One region of the Mesorhizobium hunchu genome, then DNA from elsewhere that is predicted to be linked to it. Evidence: predicted binding sites of a transcription regulator. Region 1 holds the regulator's gene; each other region holds the start of a gene.
The links. Region 1 encodes LexA, which represses DNA repair genes until DNA is damaged. Its sites were predicted from a motif close to TGTTCNNNNTGTGTTCNG; they were not measured.
Positions count from the first base shown of each region.

Region 1 (5,645 bases):
CTTCACCGGAGCGCCCTTGCCCGCAGGCGCCGACACGATCGTCATCCAGGAGAACGTCCGCGATCTCGGAGATGGCCGCATCGAGGTCTTGGAACCGACGGATGCCAACCGGCATGTGCGCCGCGCCGGGCTCGATTTCCGCGAAGGCGACGTTCTGCTGGAAAAAGGCCGGCTGCTCGATCCCGCCGCGCTGTCGCTGGCCGCGTCGGGCAACCACCCTGCCGTTCCGGTCGTCGGCCAGCCGCTCGTCGCCATCATCGCCACGGGCGACGAATTGCTGCCGCCGGGAAGCACACTCGGCCCGGACCAGATCATCTCGTCCAACGCCTACGGTGTCGCGGCCGCCGCCCGGTCGGTGGGCGCACGCGCGCTCGACCTCGGCATAGCGGCCGACCGCAACGACGCCATCGCCGCCCTCGTGCGCAAGGCGGTGGACGCCGGCGCGCATGTCATTGTCACCCTCGGCGGCGCGTCCGTCGGCGATCACGATCTCGTCCACGACGTGCTGACCGGCGAAGGTATGACGCTCGACTTCTGGAAGATCGCCATGCGCCCCGGCAAGCCGCTGATGTTCGGGCGCATGGGCGAGACGCGCTGCATCGGCCTGCCGGGCAACCCCGTTGCCAGCCTCGTCTGCTCGCAGCTCTTCCTGAAGCCCCTGCTGGCCCGGCTCGCCGGACGCCCGTTCATGCAGGATGTGCGCGAGGCACGGCTGGCCGCATCGATGGCGGCGAATGACCACCGGCAGGACTATATTCGAGCCGTCGTCCGCAAGGAACCGGAAGGCCTGACCGCCACCCCGTTCGGTGTACAGGACTCCTCCATGCTGAAGACGCTTGCCGACGCCAACGGCCTGATCGTGCGCGAACCGCACGCTCCTCCCTCCGTTGCCGGAGATAACTGCCGGGTATTGATGCTGCGCCATCCGGCATAACCGGAGAGCTGGCCCTGGCGGCAGCCTGAACAAAGCGTCAACGAATTCATTAAACTTTAAAAGGTTGCGGAACACAACTGGAACAGATAGTGTTTGTTCCGGGTTTGTTTTCCGATTCTGTTTCGACCCTGTCCGCTTCGAGATCACTGGGGGCCGCCGATGTTGACGCGCAAGCAGCACGAACTTCTTCTCTTCATCCACGAGCGGTTGAAAGAGACCGGCATCCCGCCTTCCTTCGACGAGATGAAGGAGGCGCTGGACCTCGCTTCGAAGTCCGGCATCCATCGCCTGATCACGGCGCTTGAGGAGCGCGGCTTCATTCGCCGCCTGCCCAATCGGGCGCGCGCGATGGAAATCGTCAAGCTGCCGGACTCCATGGCGCCAGGGCTGAACGCCGCCAGGAAATTCTCGCCGGGGGTTATCCAGGGCGGCCTGGGTCGGCCGGCGGCAAAGGAACCGGCACGGCTACAGGCTGCCAGCAATGACGATGCCGACAGTGCATCGGTCTCGATCCCGGTCATGGGCCGCATCGCCGCCGGCGTGCCGATCGCTGCGATCGAGAACCGCACCCATTCCATCTCCGTGCCGCCCGACATGATCCACAGCGGCGAGCATTATGCCCTTGAGGTCAAAGGCGATTCGATGATCGAGGCCGGCATCTTCGACGGCGATACGGTCATCATCAGAAACGCGAATACGGCGACGCCCGGCGAGATCGTCGTCGCCATCGTCGATGACGAGGAAGCGACGTTGAAGCGCTTCCGCCGCAAGGGCGACTCGATTGCGCTGGAGGCGGCCAACCCCGCTTACGAGACCCGCATCTTCGGGCCCGACCGCGTCAGCGTGCGTGGCAAGCTGGTGGGGCTGATCCGGCGGTATTGAGAAGAGAACCCTGCGGCAACAGGAAGCGCGCACAGCGTCATCCCGAACGCCGCCGAGCACCCCCGGGGTCTTGCCTCCGGCAAGCCCAAGGGCAGGCTCCGGGCGAGAGCCGAAAGCCGGAATCCAGTCCGGAAGATTGTAGGCCATGGCTGGCTTGAAATAACCATCGCTTCACAAGACGTCCATGGTTACGGATGAAACCCGCGCCTCCCGGAAAAACGGGATGACGCAAAAGCTGGCTTACCTGCTCCGCTTCCGGCTCTTGCTCTGCTGATAAGGTCTTCGAGGCTGATACGGGCCAAGACCTCGTGCCTCGCGCGAGAATTTCCGCTGCATGTGCCAGGGGCGATAGTCTTGTTCGACGGCGAAGAGAATCGTCGGCTGCGTATCCGCAGCTTTAGCGAAGTAGATCGCTGCGCTTCCCCGTCGTGCGAGGTCGCGCGCCGTGATGACGGCGACCAGCGTGTCATGGCACGGATCTCGCGCGGTGGCGTCGGCAATGACGATGAGCGAAGCATAGGCGCAGGCCCGCCGGGCCGCTTTCGCCGTTCGCGCCGTCGCCACGATGGCGCCCGAAGCATGGCGCGCCAGGCACAGGTCATCCCCGCACAGGAACGGGGTTCCCGAGGGCAGGTCCAGCGGACTGTCGAATGCAAACCGCGCATCTTCCCCCATCGGTTTTTCAGGCAGGACGACAGCTTCGGCGTCGAGGGCACGCCGCCAGTTGTCGATGGTGAATTCGTTCGGCCTGTTGCGGCTCGCCGCCAGTTCGCCGCCGCCTATAGGCAGGGCGACCAGTCGCGCGTCCTCGGAGACCAGAGCATCCGGCAGGCGCACCTGATGGATGGTCATCAGTCCGGCCAGGGCGAAGGGCAAGGCGGCCATTCTCAACCTTGTCGTCGCCATCGTGCCGACTATCAGCGCAACGGTGACGAACAGCACCGATCGCCCCGAGATCAGACCGACGCCGTCGAGCGGCGAATGCGCGGCGATCGCTTCGGAGATGGCGATCATGGCGGCAAGCCCCTTCCCCATGACCCACAGGAACGGATAGTCGAGGCCGAACGGCATCAGGATCGCGCTGAACACGGCGAAGGGCATGACGATCAGCGAAGTGATGGGCATGACCGCCAGATTGGCGAAGAGACTGAGCGGGGCGACCCGCTGGAAATGCCATACGGCGTAGAGCGTGGTCGCGCAGCCGGCCACGATCGAGGTCATCGCGGCTCCGCCGACGCCGCCGGCGAGTTTGCGAGCGACACGCGCCGACGCCGATCGCTGCGGCGGCGGCCCCGACGTCCTTCCCGCGTTGCGGTTCGCCCACGCCGCATAGGCGCCGACCAGTGCTGCGGTGGCCGCGAACGACATCTGGAAACTCGGTCCGACGACCTCATGCGGGGAGGCCACGATGACGATGATCGCCGAGATCGCTAGATTGCGCATGGTCAGCGCGGCACGGTCGAACAGGACGGCCAGCAGCATCACCGCCAGCATGATGAAGCTGCGCTCGGCGGCAACGACGATTCCGGAAATCAGCAGATAGGCGGCGATGGCGAAGAGCGCTGCCGCTGCGGCGTATTTCTTGACCGGGCGGCGCGACGAGAATCCCGGGAAAAGCGCGAACGCCCCGCGCATCAGCGCCATCACCGTGCCGGCGACCAGCGCCATATGCAGGCCCGATATCGAGATGATGTGATAGATGCCGGTCTTGCGCATGGCCTCGTTGATCGCGTCGGGAATGCCGGCGCGCACGCCCACGATCAGCGCCGCCGCAATCTCGCCTTCCGGGCCGCCGATGCTGGAGCGGACGCGGTCGGCGACGATGTCCCTGAAGTCTTCGACTGCCGCCCAGGCGCGCGCGCGAAGCGGCACCGGCTTCCCGGCCACGGGCTTGGGAGTGCCGAGAAAAAAGCCGCTGGCGCCGAGTCCGCCAAAATAGCTTTCGAAGGAAAAATCATACCCTTCGGGGCGAACCGGCCCGGTCGGCGGCAGCAGGCGCGCATAGCCCGTGACGGTCGCACCGGGCACGATCCCACCGCCCACGGCGCGTGCCGAAAGCCGGATGCGCTGCGGCTGGTAGCGCAGCTTCGGCCGCGCCGTAGATATGACGTCCAAGGTTAACCGGACGCGCCCGCTTGCCAGATCGTCGATCGAAACGACGCGACCGGTGACATGCGTCGAAATCTCCGCTCCCAACGTGGTCCCGGCCGCGCGCCACGTCTCGAATTTTGCAAGCAGAAGTCCCGCCGCAACGAGAAAGGCTGCCATGCAGGCGAGATGGATGGCTCGACGGTGCGCGGTCGCGACGGCAAGCAGGGCCAGCGCTGATGCAACGGCCAGAGGACGAAACCATCCTGGCTCCAACGAGAGCGAAAAATAGAAGACCGCACCTGCGGCCAGGAACACGGGAACCAGCAGGAAGGCGAGGCCACGGTCCAGTTCCAGTTCCGCGTCCCGGCCTGCGGCGGCTACCAGTGCGACGAGAGAAAAACCGCGCCGCCGGCGGACAAGGCGGCCGACAATGCCGACGTCCGGCGGACGCAGCGGTTCGGGCGATGCAGGCTTTTCAGACGAAGGACTTGCCGGTCGCGCGCCCGGCACAGCCTCCGGCAAGGCGTCGCCAGGCTTTCCGGGCGCAAACAGGGTGCGTTCGCTGAGCGCCTGCGCCCCGCGCGCTTGTGCGTCCGCGCTTCGGCCCCGCCCCGTCATCCGGCCATGCCCCTTGCGCCCTCGACCTCCTATGCTACATGAACGCGCGCTGCGGAAAAGTCCGCAAGTCCCTTCCTTCATCACCCGCCGGCCGGGGAGTTCCATGTCCGATCAGGTTGTCACCCGCTTTGCCCCCTCGCCCACCGGCTTCCTTCACATAGGCGGCGCGCGCACGGCGCTGTTCAACTGGCTCTACGCCAGACACACCGGTGGCAAGATGCTGCTCAGGATCGAGGATACCGACCGCGAGCGCTCCACCGACGCGGCCACGGCCGCCATCCTCGACGGATTGACCTGGCTCGGCCTGACCTGGGACGGCGACGCGATCTCGCAGTTCGGCCGCGCCGCGCGCCATCGCGAGGTGGCCGAGGAACTGGTACGCCTCGGCAAGGCCTATTACGCCTACGAGACGCCAGCCGAGCTCGACGCCATGCGCGAAAAAGCCCGGGCCGAGGGTCGGCCGCCGCGCTACAACGGCCAGTGGCGTGATCGCGACCCTTCCGAAGCGCCGGAAGGCGTTCCGGGCGTCATCCGCATCAAGGCGCCGCTCGAAGGCGAGACCGTCGTTCACGATCTCGTGCAGGGCGACGTGCGCTTTCCCAACAAGGATCTTGACGATCTGATCATCCTGCGTTCGGACGGCGTTCCGACCTACATGCATGCCGTGGTGGTGGACGATCACGACATGGGCGTCACCCACATCATCCGCGGTGACGACCATCTCACCAATGCGGCCCGCCAGACCGTTATCTACCAGGCGATGGGCTGGGACGTACCGAAGATGGCCCATATCCCGCTCATTCACGGCGCGGACGGTGCCAAGCTTTCGAAGCGTCACGGCGCGCTCGGCGTCGAGGCCTATCGCGCCATGGGTTACCTGCCTGAGGCGCTGCTCAACTATCTGGCGCGGCTCGGCTGGAGCCACGGTGACGATGAAGTGATGTCGGTCGAGGACATGATCTCGTGGTTCGATATCGCCGATGTGAACAAGGGCGCGGCGCGCTTCGACTTCGCCAAGTTGGAGGCCCTGAACGGCGTGCATATGCGCGCGATGGACGACGGCCGGCTGACCGGCCTCCTGCTCGAGACCCTGCCCCACCTGCCCTATGGCGAAGCGCTC
Region 1 covers NZ_JBEBMG010000005.1:114,885-120,529, forward strand. The annotation lists gene ABMA46_RS10960 (molybdopterin molybdotransferase MoeA) at 1-934, shown strand, start outside; gene lexA (transcriptional repressor LexA) at 1,094-1,816, shown strand; gene ABMA46_RS10970 (ComEC/Rec2 family competence protein) at 2,057-4,525, opposite strand; gene gltX (glutamate--tRNA ligase) at 4,629-5,645, shown strand, end outside.

Region 2 (5,645 bases), on a different contig from region 1:
CACCGAGGTGCCGCATGACGCGGGACACGAAGGCGGCGGTTTTCCGCCCTTCAATCCGGCGACGTTCCCGTCGCAGATCCTGTGGCTGGCGATCACCTTCGGGCTGTTCTACCTGTTCCTGAAGCAGGTGATCATGCCGCGCCTCCAGGGCATACTGGACACCCGTTCGGGCCGCATCGCCGCCGATCTCGACCAGGCCGCGAAGCTCAAGGAAGAGGCGGACGCGGCGGCCGCGGCCTATGAGCAGGCGCTGGCGGAAGCCAGGACCAACGCTCACGCGATCGGCCAGCAGGCCCGCGACGAGGCGAAAGCCGAAGCTGACGAAGCGCGCAAGAAGGTCGAGGCCGGCCTCGAGAAGAAGCTGGCAGAGGCAGAGAAGCGCATCGCCACCATCAAGGCCGGCGCCATGAAAGACGTGGGGTCGATCGCTGAGACCACGGCGCAGGCCATTCTCGAACGCCTGGTCGGCAAGGCCGACAAGGCGCAAGTGAGCGCCGCCGTCAAAGCGGCACGCTAAGGGAGACTGCACGAGATGGACGCAACTTCCCTTGCAACGATGTGGGCAGCGATCGCGCTGCTGATCTTCCTCGGCATCATGATCTACATCAAGGTTCCGGCCATGGTGTCGAAGTCGCTCGACGAGCGGGCCGGGCGTATCCAGAAAGAGCTCGACGAGGCCAAGCGGCTGCGCGAAGAAGCGCAGGCCCTCCTGGCCGAGTACCAGAAGAAGCGCAAGGAAGCCGAGCAGGAGGCCGAAGCGATCGTCGAGGCCGCCAAGCACGAGGCCTCCGTTCTGGCCGAGGAAGCGCACAAGCGCACCGAGGACTACGTCGCCCGCCGCACCGTGGTGGCCGAACAGAAGATCGGCCAGGCTGAGCGCGAGGCGATCGCCGAGGTTCGCTCCAACGCCGTCGACCTCGCCGTCGAGGCGGCGCGCAAGGTGCTGGGCGATAAGGTCGATACCAGGGCGGACGCCGACCTGTTCAAGGCATCGCTGGCCGAGGTCAAGGCCAAGCTGAACTGAGCCTTTCGTCCCGCCGTTAGACAAACAAGCCGCCGTTTACAGGCGGCTTTTTTGTTTCGGCCGGTCTTCGGGGATTCGATCGAAATCCTATCGGAGCCCATCTGGCGCAGTCATCCTCGACCTGGCGCCGTAGATCTGCCGATGCAGGCCGACAGCATCTACTCCTCCACCCTTTCGGCACCCAGCCTGAACGGGGCGAAGGACGTGCGATGGAGGCGCGCGACAGGTCCGTGCAGGTCGATCGCGGTGCGATGCCGGACCGTGGCATAGCCCATATGCACTTCGAAGCCGTACTGGACATGCAGCCGGCCGCAGCCGGCCATCATGCGGTCGCGCATGACCTTGGCGACGATCGAGGCGGCAGCGATCGACTGCGAGCGCTGGTCGCCCTTGACCAGCGCCCTGCCCTCGCACGGCAGACCAGGCGGCACGTCGCGGCCGTCGGCCAGCGCAAGCTTCGGCCTGACCGGCAACCCGCAGGCGGCGCGGCGCATCGCTTCCAGGCTGGCACGCAGGATGTTCATGTCGTCGATGCCTTCGGCACAGACCGACGCCATCGCGACGCCGATCGCGCTCGAGACGATCCTGTCGAACAGCGCCTCGCGCTGGTCGAAGGTGAGGCGCTTCGAATCGTCCAGCCCGTCCGGAATGCGTGCCGGATCGAGCACGACGGCGGCGGCGACGACCGGGCCGGCGAGCGGCCCCCTGCCCGCTTCGTCCATGCCTGCGACCGGCCAGAGACCCTGGGCCATCGCCCTTGTCTCCACCGAGAAATCGGGCTTTTCGACAATTTCGAAGAGAAGCGGAGAATCGGAACGCGGGCGAGCCATGTGCGGCAGACTCGCACCGGCTCCGATTCTCCGCAAGACCCTTCCGGTCGGGTGGGGTGACAACCGGAAGGCACCGTCAGGGCCGGGGGACAGGGGCCGGACGGGATTTCATCGGGTATGCGGCGAACCCCGCCGCACACCTGTTCACAGCAGCATCAACTGCTCGTTCTTCTTCGCCGGCGGCACGAACAGGTCGGTGCGAAGCGTCCGCCGCTCCAGATTGAAGCCGAGGCGCTTGGCCGCCAGTTCGAAACGCCGGCCGATCTGCCAGGCATAGGGACCGGCGCCCTTCATGCGCTTGCCCCATTCCGAATCGTAGTCCTTGCCGCCGCGCATGGCGCGCACCAGCGACATGACGTGCCTGTAGCGGTCGGGATAGTGACGCAGCAGCCAGTCCTTGAAGATCGGCGCGACCTCCAGCGGCAGGCGCAGCAGCACATAGCCGGCCTCGCGCGCGCCGACAGCACGCGCGGAATCCAGAATGCGCTCGATCTCCGGGTCGGTCAGGCCGGGAATGATCGGCGCCACCATCACCGAGGCCGGGATACCGGCATCGGCAAGCTGCCGGATCGCCTCCAGCCGCTTCGTCGGGGTCGACGCGCGGGGTTCCATCGTCCTGGCCAGCTTCCGGTCCAGCGTCGTCACCGACAACGCCACCTTGGCCAGCCCGCGCTCGGCCATGCGCGACAGAATATCGATGTCGCGCGTCACCAGCGCCGACTTGGTGACGATGCCGACGGGATGGCTGCGCGCCTCCAGCACTTCCAGTATCTCGCGCATGATGCGCCACTGGCGCTCGACCGGCTGGTAGGGGTCGGTGTTGGTGCCGATGGCGATGGTGCGCGGCTGGTAGCCTTCCTTCGACAGTTCCTTGTCCAGGAGCCTTGCTGCGTCAGGTTTGGCAAACAGCTTCGATTCGAAATCCAGCCCCGGCGACAGGCCCATGAAGGAATGCGTCGGCCGCGCAAAACAATAGACGCAACCGTGCTCGCAGCCGCGATAGGGATTGATAGACCGGTCGAAGGAGATGTCGGGCGAGGTGTTGCGCGTGATGATGGTGCGCGGCTTCTCCACCTGCACCTCCGTCTTGAACGGCGGCAGGTCTTCCAGGCTCTCCCAGCCATCGTCGAAGACATGACGGGTGACCGGCTCGAACCGGCCTGACGGGTTGATGCCCGCCGACCGGCCGCGATTGCGATCCGGCCGGACGCGTACCCCGCTCTGTTCTATCATCGCATTGGCCATGTCGGCGCGTCCTGCTCCGAAAGCTGCAATGTCCGCGCGCACGATCTGTTCCATCTTGGCCCTCTCGAAGGGGCTGTCGGCGCCATGTCGAATCGCTTTGTTCATGAAATTATTCCTATTCGCGTGGATGGAACAAATCAAGAACAATCTATCGGAAATGCCGTCCCGCTGGCGTGGCCGCGCCGTTTCGGTTATGCGGCGTATGATGCTGAGCGTCCTGATCGAGACCCGCAACGACGAGGAAGCCCTGGCGCGCACGCTGGCGACGCTGGTGGGCGGTGCGGTGGAGGGGGTGGTGCGCGACGTCGTCGTCCTCGACCGCTGCTCGACCGACGCGACGCGGCGCGTGGCCGATCACACGGGATGCACGCTGGTGACGGGTGAACTAAGCGCTGCGATCGCCCAGGCCAAGGGCGACTGGCTGCTCGTGCTGGAGCCCGGCGCGCGGCTGGTCGACGGCTGGGGCGACGAGGCTGCCGCCCATGCGGCGCGTTTCACCATGCCGGCGCGGTTCTCGCGCGCCCGCGCCGGACGCACGCCGTTCCTGGCGCGTGCCTTCAAGCGCTACAGCGCGCTGGCGCAGGGCCTGCTGATTTCCAAACGCCAAGCGTCCAGCCTGGCGAAAAAGGCCGACACAGCCGAAGCGCTGGCGCGCGGGCTGGCGATGAGGGCCCTGCCGGCCGAAATCTGGCCGGCAGAGCGGCGATAGACGACAGCGAAGCTGTCTTGCCGCAACCGGCTATGCGCCGGGAAAGGCCCCGGCGTAGATTTCGGGCTTGAACCCGACCAGCAGCCTGCCGTCAAAATCGAGGACCGGGCGCTTGATCATGGTGGGGTTGGCGATCATCAACGCCTTGGCCCTGGCGGCGTCGATACCCTGCCGGTCCCTCTCCGGCAACGCACGGAAGCTGGTGCTCGCCTTGTTGAGCAGGACCTCCCAGCCGAGCCGTTCCACCCATTTGTCCAACGTCTCCGGCTCCAGCCCCGAGGCACGGTAATCGTGGAAGGCATAGGCGACGCCGTGGCCGTCCAGCCAGGCGCGCGCCTTCTTCATCGTGTCGCAGTTCGGAATGCCGTAGATGGTGACGAGCAAGGGAGGCTTCCTTGGATTAGTATCGATACTGGATATTCGATTCGGGACTGTCGCGCACCCCCACCCCTAACCCCTCCCCACAAGGGGGAGGGGGACGCCGACACCGACGTTTCGGTCAAAATCGCTTAAGCAGATGCGGCGCGTCTACCGCTAAGTCCCCCTCCCCCTTGTGGGGAGGGGTTAGGGGTGGGGGTGCGCTGCGATATTAGATACCCGCCTACGGTGAGAGGAACCTACTCTCCATAAGGCACCCAGATGTTCTTGACCTGCGTGGCGCGGGTCAGAAACTCCCTGCCCTCGCCTTGCACGGGCGAATACCAGTCGCGGCTGACGGTCTCGGCCCACACCTGCTTGAGGTTGCCGGCGGACGCCTTCTCGACCTTGCCGGCGCCGGCGGCGTTACCGAACCACCAGACGCCGTCGACCTCCTCGTGCTTCGCAAGCTCCAGCGCCAGCGCTGCGCGGTCGCCGGTGACGATGTTGACCACGCCGGCCGGCACGTCGGAGGTCTCCAATACCTGGTAGAAGTCCGTCGCGGCGAGCGCCTGAGACGAAGACGGGATCGCCACCACCCGATTGCCGGCGCAGATTGCCGGCGCGAAGGTGGAGACGAAGCCGAGCAGGCCGTGCTCTTCCGGGCAGGCGACGCCGATGATGCCCAATGGTTCGTTCATGGCCAGCGCCACGCCGCGCAGCGGCGGCTTGTGCACGGCGCCCTCGAACTTATCGGCCCAGGCGCCGTAGGAAAACAGCCGCGAGACGGAGGTGGCGACTTCCTTGGCCGTTTCGGATTTGCGCTTGCCGGTCATGGCCGCCAGCCGCTCGGCGAACTCGCCGGCGCGGGCCTCGAGGTTCTCGGCTATGTAGTAGAGGATCTGCGCGCGGTTGTGCTCGCTGGCGGTCGCCCAACCAGTCGCCTTGCGCGCGGCTTCCACGGCGTTGCGGATATCCTTGCGGTTGCCCTCGCCGACTTCGCCGACCAGCACGCCGGCAGGCGAGACGACCGGCCGCGAATAGCCGCCGTCCGGCCGCGCCTGCTTGCCGCCGATGTAGAGTTTCGCCGTGCGGTCGATGAAGTACGTCGACACCACGTCGCCGCTCGGTTGCGGGGCAGGTTTCTCCACGATCGGCTTGGCCTTCGCCAGCCATTTCGGCGTCGAATAAGCAACAAGCCCTTCGCGACCGCCCTCGCGGCCGAAGCCGGACTCCTTGTAGCCGCCGAAGCCGACCCCGGCGTCGAACATGTTGGTGCCGTTGACCCACACCACGCCGCATTTCAGCTTCGGCGCGATATCGAGGGCGAGCGAAAGGGTTTCGGACCACACGGAAGCGGCCAGGCCGTATTCGGTGTTATTGGCAAGCTCTACCGCTTCCGACGGCGTGCGGAAGGTGGTCGAGACCAGCACCGGCCCGAAGATTTCCACCCGCGCCACGGTCGAGGCCGGATGGACGT
Region 2 covers NZ_JBEBMG010000002.1:178,012-183,656, reverse strand. The annotation lists gene ABMA46_RS04390 (F0F1 ATP synthase subunit B) at 1-517, shown strand, start outside; gene ABMA46_RS04385 (F0F1 ATP synthase subunit B) at 533-1,024, shown strand; gene ABMA46_RS04380 (ribonuclease HII) at 1,183-1,854, opposite strand; gene ABMA46_RS04375 (PA0069 family radical SAM protein) at 1,999-3,153, opposite strand; gene ABMA46_RS04370 (glycosyltransferase family protein) at 3,305-3,808, shown strand; gene ABMA46_RS04365 (ArsC family reductase) at 3,839-4,192, opposite strand; gene ABMA46_RS04360 (aldehyde dehydrogenase family protein) at 4,426-5,645, opposite strand, start outside.
Region 2: ABMA46_RS04375 (PA0069 family radical SAM protein) is a predicted target of LexA. The motif match lies at 3,228-3,245, and genes of this name have one in related genera.

Region 3 (5,645 bases), on a different contig from region 1:
AAAGCCGTATGGAGCGAACTCGCCGGCGTTACCGTTGCGGTCAACGCGGCCGTCAAGCCGATGAGCGATTTCGACATCTACGGCAGGGACGAGGTGTGGGCCTATCCGGACAGAGGCGTCGGCGACTGCGAGGACTACGTGCTGGAGAAGCGCCGCAGGCTGAACCAATTCGGCATCTCGCTGGCCGACCTGCTCATCACCGTGGTGCGCAAGCCGGACGGGGAAGGCCATGCGGTGCTGACGGTACGCACCAGCAAGGGCGACTACATCCTCGACAATCTGACCGACAAGGTGCGGCCCTGGAACCAGACCGGCTATCGCTTTCTCAAGCGCCAGGCCGCAGACAACACCGGTCGGTGGGTCTCGATCCGCGACGGCCAGGCCGTGCTGGTCGGCTCGGTGCAGTAACTTTAAGACTTCACCTATTCAGCCAACATATGCTTTGGTGAGTGCGTTAACGGCCGCTACAATTGCCGTATCAATGGCCTTATTCCCGAGCGACTTTGCCCGATCCAACAATCCAAAGACCCAAGACTTCGCCGGCTTTGCATTTTCGGCTGCGGCCGCGGCCTCCCGAAGGTCTGCGACTAAACCTGATGCTTTCGTTGTATACTCGTTAGGGTCGACAGATATAATCATGCCGGTTGTTGAAGTGCCCTTTGGTCCAGCGGATACCGAAATCCGAAGCCCTGTTGCCGAGCCTCCGTTTCCTCCCGACACATTGATACTTGCTCCGACCAGATGTATCGGCGCTCTCTCAATTTGATCGGCCAATGCGGACAGCACCTTAGCGATATTCGTCATATCCTGCTCCATTTCGGCTTCTTCAACCGACATTTCACGCCGCCTGTGCCATCCGGTCGGTGGCCATCCGAGAGGAAATCGCTTCCGCGACATGGATGCGGCCGACCGTGTCGGCGCCGTCGAGGTCGGCCAGCGTGCGCGCGACCTTCAGCACGCGATGGTAGGCGCGCGCCGAAAATCCCAGCCTGTCGCTGGCGTCGCCGAGCAGCGACAGACCGGCCCCGTCGGGCGTCGCGATGCGCTCGATCAGCGACGGCGCGCACTGCGCATTGGTGGCGGCATCCGGCACGCCCAGTTCCTCGAACCGCTCGCGCTGCACCTGCCTCGCCCGCGCCACGCGGGCAGCGACGGCAGCGCTCGGTTCCGCGCGGCCGGGACGGATCAGATCGGCAGCCGAGACCGCCGGTACCTCGACCCTGAGATCGATGCGGTCGAGTAGCGGGCCGGAGATACGCGCCTGGTAGTCGGTGCGGCAGCGTTCGCCGCGCGCGCAGCGATAGCCCGGCTCGCCGGCCATGCCGCAGCGGCAGGGGTTCATCGCCGCGACGAGCTGGATGCGCGCCGGATAGGTGATGCGATGATTGGCGCGGGCGATCATGCACTCGCCCGTTTCCAGCGGCTGGCGCAGCGCATCCAGCGTCTGCGGCGTGAATTCGGGAAATTCGTCGAGGAACAGCACGCCGTGATGGGCGAGCGAGACCTCGCCGGGCCGCGCCCTGAGCCCGCCGCCGACCATCGCCGCCATGGAGGCCGAATGGTGCGGCGCGCGGAAGGGCCGCCGGTCGGTCAGTCTGCCCTCCGCCAGTTCGCCGGCGACCGAGGCGATCATCGAGACTTCGAGCAATTCCTTCGGCGCCAGTGGCGGCAGGATCGACGGCAGGCGCTGCGCCAGCATGGACTTGCCGGAGCCGGGCGGCCCGACCATCAGAAGGTTATGACCACCGGCCGCCGCCACCTCCAGCGCGCGCTTGGCGCTTTCCTGGCCCTTGATGTCGGCGAGGTCGGGCAGGTTCTGCGCGGCCTGCCGCACGCCCGCCACGGGGCGCGACAGCACCTGGTTGCCGCGGAAATGGTTGGCGACGGCGATCAGGCTGCGCGGCGCGAGCACATCGAGTTCCTCACCGGCCCAGGCCGCCTCCGGCCCGCAGCCGTGCGGGCAGATCAGGCCCCGCCCTTCCGCATTGGCGGCGATCGCTGCCGGCAGCGCGCCGGACACGGCGGCAATGGTGCCGTCCAGGGACAGTTCGCCCAGCACGACGTAACCGGCCAGCGCATCGCCCGGCACGGCGCCGAGCGCAGCCATCAGCCCGAGCGCAATGGGCAAGTCGTAGTGGCTGCCTTCCTTGGGAAGATCGGCGGGCGCGAGATTGACCGTCACCTTCTTAGACGGCATCGACAGGCCGGAGGCGTGGAGCGCCGCCTGCACGCGCTCGCGGCTTTCGGCCACCGCCTTGTCCGGCAGGCCGACGATCGACATGCCGACCTTCCCCGGCGCGACCATGACCTGCACGTCGACCGGAACGGCCTCTATGCCCTGGAATGCAACCGTGCGAACCCGCGCAACCATCGTTGGCCCCCGTCTCCGACAGGCCGCCTTCAACTATCGGTCGCGAAACCCGGCGGCGAGCAAGACAAGCACGGATCGGTGATCGGATCAAGAACATTTCATGAACAACCACACGCCTGGGCAGAGATGCGGTTGCAGCCGGTTGCAAAGATCGGAACGAACGGGAGACGTTCGGATCTGTCCGCGGCCCCGTCCGACCGGCGGCCACGGCATGACGAAAAAGACGCCTGGCGCGTCTGGCGGGAGGTAGATCAGGCCCGCTTGGCCTCCACCGCGTCCCAGAACGCTGCTGCGATGTCGGCGCCGCCGAAGCGCTTGACCTCGCGGATTCCGGTGGGCGAGGTGACGTTGATCTCGGTCATCCAGTCGCCGATCACGTCTATACCGACGAGGATGAACCCACGCTCCTTCAGTGACGGCCCGATCCGCGCGCAGATCTCGCGTTCGCGCTCGGTCAGCTCGGATTTCTCGGCGCGGCCGCCGACATGCATGTTCGAGCGCGATTCGGTCTCGGCGGGGACGCGGTTGATGGCGCCGACCGGCTCGCCGTCGATCAGGATGATACGCTTGTCACCCTTGCGCACGTCCTTCAGGTAGCGCTGCACGATGAAGGGTTCGCGGAAGAGCTGGGAGAACATCTCCAGCAGCGAGCCGAGATTGCGGTCGGCCTCGGCCAGATGGAAGATGCCGGCCCCGCCGTTGCCGTAGAGCGGCTTGATGATGATGTCGCCATATTCGCGGCGGAAGGCGGCTACTTCCTCCACGTCCTTGGTGATGAGGGTTTCCGGCATGAGGTCCGGAAACTCGGTGACGAAGATCTTCTCCGGGCTGTTGCGCACCCATGCCGGGTCGTTGACCACCAGCGTCTTCGGATGAATGCGCTCGAGCAGATGCGTGGTGGTGATGTAGTTCATGTCGAAGGGCGGATCCTGGCGCAGCAGGACGACGTCCATCTGCGAGAGATCCGTGCGCACCTTGTCGCCGAGCGAGAAATGGTTGCCCTTCTCGTCGCGCACGGTCATCTCCTCGACGCGCGCGAACACCTTGCCGTCGAGCATCGCCAGACGGTCGGGCGTGTAATGGTAAAGCCGATGACCGCGCCGCGCCGCCTCCAGCGAGAGCGCGAACGTCGTGTCGCCCATGATGTTGACGGTGGAGACGTGATCCATCTGGACGGCGATGTCGAGGGCCATGAAGTTCTCCGAAGCGGTGGGAAATCATCTACAGAATCGGCGAGACGATGCCAATCGTGCCGTTGCGAACCGGACGGGTACAGACAACATATGTGATCGCATCATCAATTTCTTAAACTGCTTGCCTTTATGAAATCTGGAAGGCCACCGCTTTCGGGACAGCTGCACCCGTGGAGTGAAACGCATGAATGCCGTCACCAAGCTCAACCGCCGCACCGCCGCAGTGATGGAACTCACCGTCCTGATGCCTTGCCTCAACGAGGCCGAGACGCTCGCTCTCTGCATCGGCAAGGCACAGGCCTTCCTGAAACGCGCGGGGATCGCCGGCGAAGTGCTGATCGCCGACAACGGCTCGACCGACGGCTCACAGGAAATCGCCGAAGCGCTCGGCGCGCGCGTGGTCCCCGTGGCGCAGAAAGGCTACGGCGCTGCATTGCTGGGCGGCATCGCGGCGGCGCGCGGTCGCTATGTCATCATGGGCGACGCCGACGACAGCTATGACTTCTCGGCACTGGAGGCCTTCGTCGAAAGACTGCGATCCGGCGCGGACCTCGTCATGGGCAACCGTTTCAAGGGAGGCATCGACGAAGGCGCCATGCCGCCCTTGCATCGCTATCTCGGCAATCCGGTGCTGAGCTTCATCGGGCGGCTGTTCTACCGGATCGACACGGGCGACTTCCATTGCGGGTTGCGCGGTTTCAGGGCGGATTCCATCCGTGCGCTCGACCTGCGCACCAGCGGCATGGAATTCGCGAGCGAAATGGTCGTCCGTGCCGCACTTGCGGGGCTGCGCATCGAGGAAGTGCCGACCACGCTGAAGCCCGACGGGCGCAGCCGCGCGCCGCACCTGCGCACCTGGCGCGACGGCTGGCGGCATCTCAAATTCCTGCTGATGTACAATCCGCGCTGGCTTTTCTTCATTCCCGGCACGGCGCTCGCCGGCATGGGCTTAGTATTCGCGGCCCTTCTCGTTTTCGGTCCGCTTCGGGTCATCAACAATTTATCGCTCGACCTGAACACATTCGTCGCTGCCTGCTTCGCGGTCATTACAGGCGTGCAATTGATCACTTTCGGCGCCATCTCGCGCCACTATGCCCATATGACCGGCATTCTGCCCGACAACCGCCGCTCGACCTGGCTGTCGGGCTATCTCAACACCGACAGGCTCGCAGCCAATGCGGGGCTTTTGTTCACCGCCGGCATGCTCTTCTTCGGCTATGCCATAGCCCGCTGGGCATCGCTGGGCTTCGGCCCGCTGGACAATTCGGAAATCCCCCGCATCGTCGTCCTCGGCCTCAGCCTCGTGGTGATCTCGTTCCAGGCCTTTTTCTCCGCTTTCCTGCTCGGCGTGCTGGAAATCCCCCTGAAGCGTGAGACGGCGGGGCGGCAATGAGCAAAGAGGCCGCAAGCCGCTTCGTCACGTCGCGTCTCGTCCGCTTCGTGGTGGTTGGCGTTGCGGCAGCCGGCATGCTTTTTATGCTGGGCTGGCTGCTCATCAGCGCAGGCCTTTCGCCATTCGCCGGCAGCGTCATCGCTTATGTCGCGACCTTCCTGTGCGCCTATGCGGCGCAACGGGGCTGGACGTTCGGGGGCCTGCACAGCCATGCGCACGCCCTGCCCCGCTATTTCATCCTGCAGGTGGGCTGCGCGGTTTTTTCCGGACTGGTCGCGCACGTGGCCGCAGCGGGATTCGGCCTGCCGCCTTTGGCCATATCGGCGGTCATGACAGTCGCGGTCAGCGCTGTCAGCTATATCGGGTCGCTGTGTTGGGTCTTTCCTGCCGGGAAAGCGATCTAACGGTTTTACGGTTTTTTGAGCGGCTGCGCGTAGTCTCGGTTTTCAGCAACGAAGCCCAGATCTTCAGGACTACCCGTGATGACAAGCATTTCGGCTTCCGCATCGAGGCAGGCTTCCACTCCGACGGCCTCGACCTGGCGGCGCGACCTCATCCTCGCGCTCGTCGCCGCCCTGCTTTCCGTCGCGGTCCAGGCCGTCAACGGCTTTCCCACCCTGACCAGCCCGCGCGGCGACAATGACAGCATGCTGAGGCTGGTGGAGGTGCGCGACCTTCTCGCCGGGCA
Region 3 covers NZ_JBEBMG010000009.1:85,612-91,256, reverse strand. The annotation lists gene ABMA46_RS16125 (transglutaminase-like cysteine peptidase) at 1-408, shown strand, start outside; gene ABMA46_RS16120 (hypothetical protein) at 427-837, opposite strand; gene ABMA46_RS16115 (YifB family Mg chelatase-like AAA ATPase) at 839-2,371, opposite strand; gene gshB (glutathione synthase) at 2,623-3,564, opposite strand; gene ABMA46_RS16105 (glycosyltransferase family 2 protein) at 3,749-4,957, shown strand; gene ABMA46_RS16100 (GtrA family protein) at 4,954-5,361, shown strand; gene ABMA46_RS16095 (GtrA family protein) at 5,440-5,645, shown strand, end outside.
Region 3: ABMA46_RS16115 (YifB family Mg chelatase-like AAA ATPase) is a predicted target of LexA. The motif match lies at 2,461-2,478, and genes of this name have one in related genera.

Region 4 (5,645 bases), on a different contig from region 1:
CTGCGACCTGGGACAAAAAGGAGCCGGTTCTCGCGGAGCAGGCTTCACCGACGCTCGGATCCTCGGCCTTCCGGCCCTGCTATTCGACGGTGAGAACGGCCGCCGCGTCGTGCTTTCCGCAGCTTGGCCTGCCGGACGGCCATGTCGGCACCCCGCTCCGTGTGTTGCGGCATTGCGCATCGGCCAATGAAGCGCAGGCGATGACCTCGACTGTGCCGGAGGCGGAACTCAGGCCGCCCAGGCCTTTTGCCGACCGGTAACGTCATTGCGCGCGGACATTTCCATCCGTGCGCCCGTTTCCCACAGGCAGCAGGCGGCCGACGCCGCCCTGGAGATCATGAGATGCAAAACGTACAATCGAGCGAGCGCAGGCGGTTCCTGCTCGGCGCGGCCACGCTGGCGGCAACCGTCGCCCTGTTGGGTGTTGCGCCCTCCGGCGCGGAGGAGGGCCTGACGCCCGAACAGGTCCTGAACGACCCGGATGCGCCCGCGGTCGGCGCGAAGAGCCCCGACATCACCATCGCCGAGTTCATGGACTACAACTGCCCGTACTGCCGCAAGAGCCATCCGGAGCTGCTGAAACTCCTGAAGAGCGACGGCAAGGTCCGCGTCGTCTACAAGGATTGGCCGGTGTTCGGCCCCGTGTCCGAATATGCGGCCAGGATGGCCATCGCAGCGAAATACCAGGACAGATACGCGGCGGCGCATGACGCGCTGATGTCGGCGCCCAAGCGCTACCAGCGCAACGAGGAGGTCAGGGCCGTTCTGACAAAGGCGGGCATCGACATGGCGCGCCTCGACAGGGACGCGACAGTCCACAAGGCCGACATCGACCGGCTGATCGCCCGCAACGGCCAGCAGGCCGAGACGATCGGCTTCCAGGGCACGCCCTCCTGGCTGGTCGAATCCTTCGTCGTGTTCGGCGGCCTTACCTACAACGACATGAAGGAAGCGGTGGCGGAAGCGCGCCGCCGCAAGAAAGACGCCGCCAAGGGCAAGTGATGACGCGAAGCGAAGCTGCCGCCGGGAAGCCTCGCTCGAGCCCGCGACGACAATCGGCTTGCGTCGTCATGCCTGACGGATGCCGGACGGATCGATTACCTCGCATTGACCGCCAGTTGCGCGGCGAACGCCCGGATATAAGCGGGCCGGGCTTCTCCGCGCGCCACATAGGCGGACAAGTTCTCGTATTCGTCCAGAATGCCCGACATCCTCAGTCGCAGCAGCACCGAAACCATCATCAGATCGCCCGCGCTGAAGGCGCCGTCGAGCCAGACGGCGGCGCCGAGGCAGGCCGAAAGCCGATCCAGCCGGGCGCGGATGCGGTCCTTCACCAATGGCAGGCGCTGCTCGGTCCAGGGCCTGTCGCCTTCCTGGATCCTTGCCGCCGCCAGTTCGAGGATCGGCGGCTCGACGGTGTTGAGCGCGGCGAACATCCAGGTGATGGCGCGGGCGCGGGCGTCGTGATCCTGCGGCAGCAGGCCGTCATGCGTTTCGGCAAGATGGAAGACGATCGAACCGGTCTCGAACAGCGAGAGCGGCCCTTCCTCATAAGTGGGAATCTGGCCGAAGGGATTGATCGCCAGATGGGCGGGCGCCTTCAAATCCGCGAAGGAGACAAGGCGGACCTCGTAGGGTTGCCCCACCTCCTCCAGCGCCCAGCGAACGCGCGTGTCGCGCGCCAAGCCCTTGCCGCCGTCAGGCGATCGCTCGAATGCCGTGATGGTGATCGTCATCGGATCGGGTCCCTTCCTGGATACTGTCTGGGCTTCTCAAGATGATGACGAACGAGCCGGCAGGGAACCCGACAATGGCGAGGATTATTTTCAGCGCCGACGATCGACGCCGGCGTCAAATAGCCGGTGACGACCGGCGATGGTCAGGAACCCGCCCGGCGGGCGAAATGTTCATAGGTGATCCGCCAGGGTTCGCTGTCGGCCACCCGCTCCTCGCCGATCCAGTGGAAACTGTCGGTGGTGATTTCGGTGAAGCGCCAGCGTGCTTTCAGGCCGCGCGAATCCTCACCGACCTGGACGATGTCCCTGCCCTCGGCCCTGCCGATCTGGCGCGAATAGTCCTGGTTGAGCGGATCGCTCCAGATGATGTGCCAGCCGTCGATCGCCGGATCGAAGACGCGCAAGGTCGTGCCGTACATGGTGGACGGCGCCGGCCGCTTCGGCCGGATCCAGATGTCCTGAACGGCGCGCCCCTCCAGCACCCAGCCGAAATGGATTTCCCCGGTCGCTGTCTCGATCGTGCCGTCATCGAGATGATGGACCGTGTCCATCTCCCAGCTTCCGATGAACTGTCCGTAGAGCGCCATATCCTTTGCTTGATCGGCTGGCGGCCCGTCGGACCCGAGTGCGGTGAGAAACGGGGAAATCGTCATCATTCATAGTCCTTGCAGTTGAATGGTCTTGCAGTCCGGCAAGATATGGTTTCGACCGATCTCGTGTGAACCGGACACGCCGATCGCTCCTGACAGGCTTCGGCAGCAGTGGAACAAAACGGCGACAACGCTGGCCTTTCGTCGCCGAATCACTACATTCGCAGGCGATGTCCGGCTTTCCAGACGATATGCCCTTCTTTGACGAGGACGACGCGCCGCGCGGCGCTGGCGCGCGACCGGCCGCGCATGCCGGCGGCGGGTCCGGCATCGCCGCCCGCGCGATGGCCGCGAGGCAGGGCCAGAGCGGGCCGCCCGATTATCTCAAGGGCCTGAATCCCGAGCAGCGGCTGGCGGTGGAGACGACCGAAGGGCCGGTGCTGGTGCTGGCCGGCGCCGGCACCGGCAAGACGCGCGTGCTCACCACCCGCATCGCCCACATCCTTGCCACCGGCCGGGCGTGGCCGAGCCAGATCCTCGCCGTGACCTTCACCAACAAGGCCGCGCGCGAGATGAAGCAGCGCATCGGCCATCTGGTCGGCGAGGCGGTGGAGGGCATGCCGTGGCTCGGCACCTTCCACTCGATCGGCGTGAAGCTGCTGCGCCGGCATGCCGAACTGGCCGGTCTGAAATCCGATTTCACCATCCTCGACACCGACGACGTCGTGCGCCTGATCCGCCAGCTCATCCAGGCCGATGGCATCGACGACAAGCGCTGGCCGCCGAAACAGTTCGCGCAGATGATCGACGGCTGGAAGAACAAGGGGCTCGGGCCGGACCAGATCCCGGAGGGCGACGCGCGCGCCTTCGCCAACGGCAAGGGCCGCGAACTCTACGCCGCCTATCAGGAGCGGCTGAAGACGCTCAACGCCTGCGACTTCGGCGACCTCCTGCTGCACCCCATCCGCATCTTCCGCCAGCATCACGACGTGTTGGCCGAGTATCACAAGAAATTCAAATACATACTGGTGGACGAGTACCAGGACACGAATACGGCGCAGTACATGTGGCTGCGGCTCTTGGCGCAAAGGCCTAGATCCTCCCCCCTTGAGGGGGAGGTGCCCGCCCCCGGGTCCGGCCTCCGGCCGGCCCGAGGACAGGCTCCGCGGGCGGAGGGGGTTGCCGCAGAAGGCACCTCCAGACTGTCGAGGACTGCCGCGGCAACCCCTCCCGACCGGACTTCGTCCGGCCACCCTCCCCTCAAGGGGGAGGGGGACTGGCGCTCAACGGCCGAAGGCCGAGCGGCCGACGGGCCGCCCGAGCCGTTGCGAGGCCCCCGCGGAGCGCCCGCGCCGGCAGGCGCGGAACAGCGCGTGAGCGAAAACAAGGTCAACATCTGCTGCGTCGGCGACGACGACCAGTCGATCTATGGCTGGCGTGGGGCGGAAGTGGACAACATCCTGCGCTTCGAGAAGGATTTTCCGGGCGCAACCGTCATCCGGCTTGAACGCAACTATCGCTCCACCGCGCATATCCTCGGCGCCGCCTCCCACCTTATCGCCCACAACGAGGGGCGGCTGGGCAAGACGCTGTTCACCGACCGGCCCGATCCCGACGACGCCAAGGTCAACGTCCACGCCGCCTGGGATTCCGACGAGGAGGCGCGCGCCGTCGGCGAGGAGATCGAGAGCCTCCAGCGCAAGGGCCATCTGCTCAACGACATGGCGATCCTGGTGCGCGCGTCCTTCCAGATGCGCTCCTTCGAGGATCGCTTCATCGAGATCGGCCTGAACTACCGCGTCATCGGCGGCCCGCGCTTCTACGAGCGGCAGGAAATCCGCGACGCGCTGGCCTATCTGCGCGTCGTCGCCAATGCGGGCGACGACCTCGCCTTCGAGCGCATCGTCAACGTGCCGAAGCGTGGGCTCGGCGAAGCCACCATCAGCCAGATCCACGCCACGGCGCGGGCGCTCGGCGCACCGATGCTGGAAGCGTCCGCCAACCTCGCGGAAAGCGACGAGTTGAAGCCGAAGCCGCGCGCGGCGCTGCGTGAGGTCGCCGCCAACTTCGCCCGCTGGCAAAGCCTGATCGACACCACCCCGCATACCGAACTCGCAGAGACCATCCTGGAGGAGTCCGGCTACACCGACATGTGGAAGAACGACCGCAGCGCCGAGGCGCCCGGGCGGCTGGAGAACCTCAAGGAACTGATCCGCTCCATGGAGGAATACGAGAGCCTGCGCGCCTTCCTGGAACATGTTGCGCTGGTGATGGACGCCGAGCAGAACGAGGGCATGGACGCCGTCTCGATCATGACGCTGCATTCGGCCAAGGGCCTCGAATTCGAGACAGTGTTCCTGCCCGGCTGGGAGGAAGGCCTGTTTCCCCACCAGCGCGCGCTCGACGAAGGCGGTCGCTCGGGACTGGAGGAGGAGCGGCGGCTGGCCTATGTCGGCCTCACCCGCGCCAAGAGGAACCTGCATCTCTGGTTCGTCTCCAACCGCCGCATCCACGGCCTGTGGCAATCCACCATCCCGTCGCGCTTCCTCGACGAACTGCCGGAGGCGCATGTCGAGGTGGCCGAGGGCGGCAACAGCTACGGCGGCTACGGCAACCCCTATGGCGGCGGCAATTTCGCGGGCGGGCGCGGCGGTTTCTCCGCCGGCCGCCAGAACCCCTACGGCGCCTCGCGCTTCGATAGCGTTGGCGCTCCGTCCGGCGGCCGCGCAGCCAGAGGCGATCAGAGCGGCGACCAATCCGGCGGCGGCGCGTTCTCCAACACCTACGCCACGCCCGGCTGGCAGCGCGCGCAGGCCAACCGCACCGAGGCCACGAGCCGCAACTGGGGCACGCGCAGCGGCCACGCGGTGGAGCGGATCGGCTACGGCGAGGTGGATTCCGGCTACGGCGCCGGCCGCGGCTCGGTCAAGGGCCGCACCATCGAGGGCGAGCTGGTGGCGAAATCGGTAGCCGACTCTCCCTCTGCCTTCGCCGTCGGCGACCGCGTCTTCCACCAGAAATTCGGCAACGGGAATATTGCCAGCATCGAGGGGAACAAGCTGACCATCGACTTCGACCGCGCCGGACAGAAGAAGGTGCTGGACGGGTTCGTGAGCGCGGTGTGAGAAAACGACTACTTCCTCTCTTTCGATTGGTCGTTGACCTTATCCTTCGTCATCCTGGAAGCCTTGCCGAGCGCAGCGAAGAAACGGCTATCCGGGATCCAGTCCGGAACTCCGGCAAGGTGGCGGACTGGATCCCGGCTCTGCGTTCGCAAGCTCGTTTGATCAGGATAACGAAAGGCGAAACCTCGTTTTAA
Region 4 covers NZ_JBEBMG010000010.1:139,987-145,631, forward strand. The annotation lists gene ABMA46_RS17310 (hypothetical protein) at 1-260, shown strand, start outside; gene ABMA46_RS17315 (DsbA family protein) at 343-1,002, shown strand; gene ABMA46_RS17320 (glutathione S-transferase family protein) at 1,098-1,736, opposite strand; gene ABMA46_RS17325 (hypothetical protein) at 1,880-2,392, opposite strand; gene ABMA46_RS17330 (ATP-dependent helicase) at 2,557-5,451, shown strand.
Region 4: ABMA46_RS17330 (ATP-dependent helicase) is a predicted target of LexA. The motif match lies at 2,499-2,516, and genes of this name have one in related genera.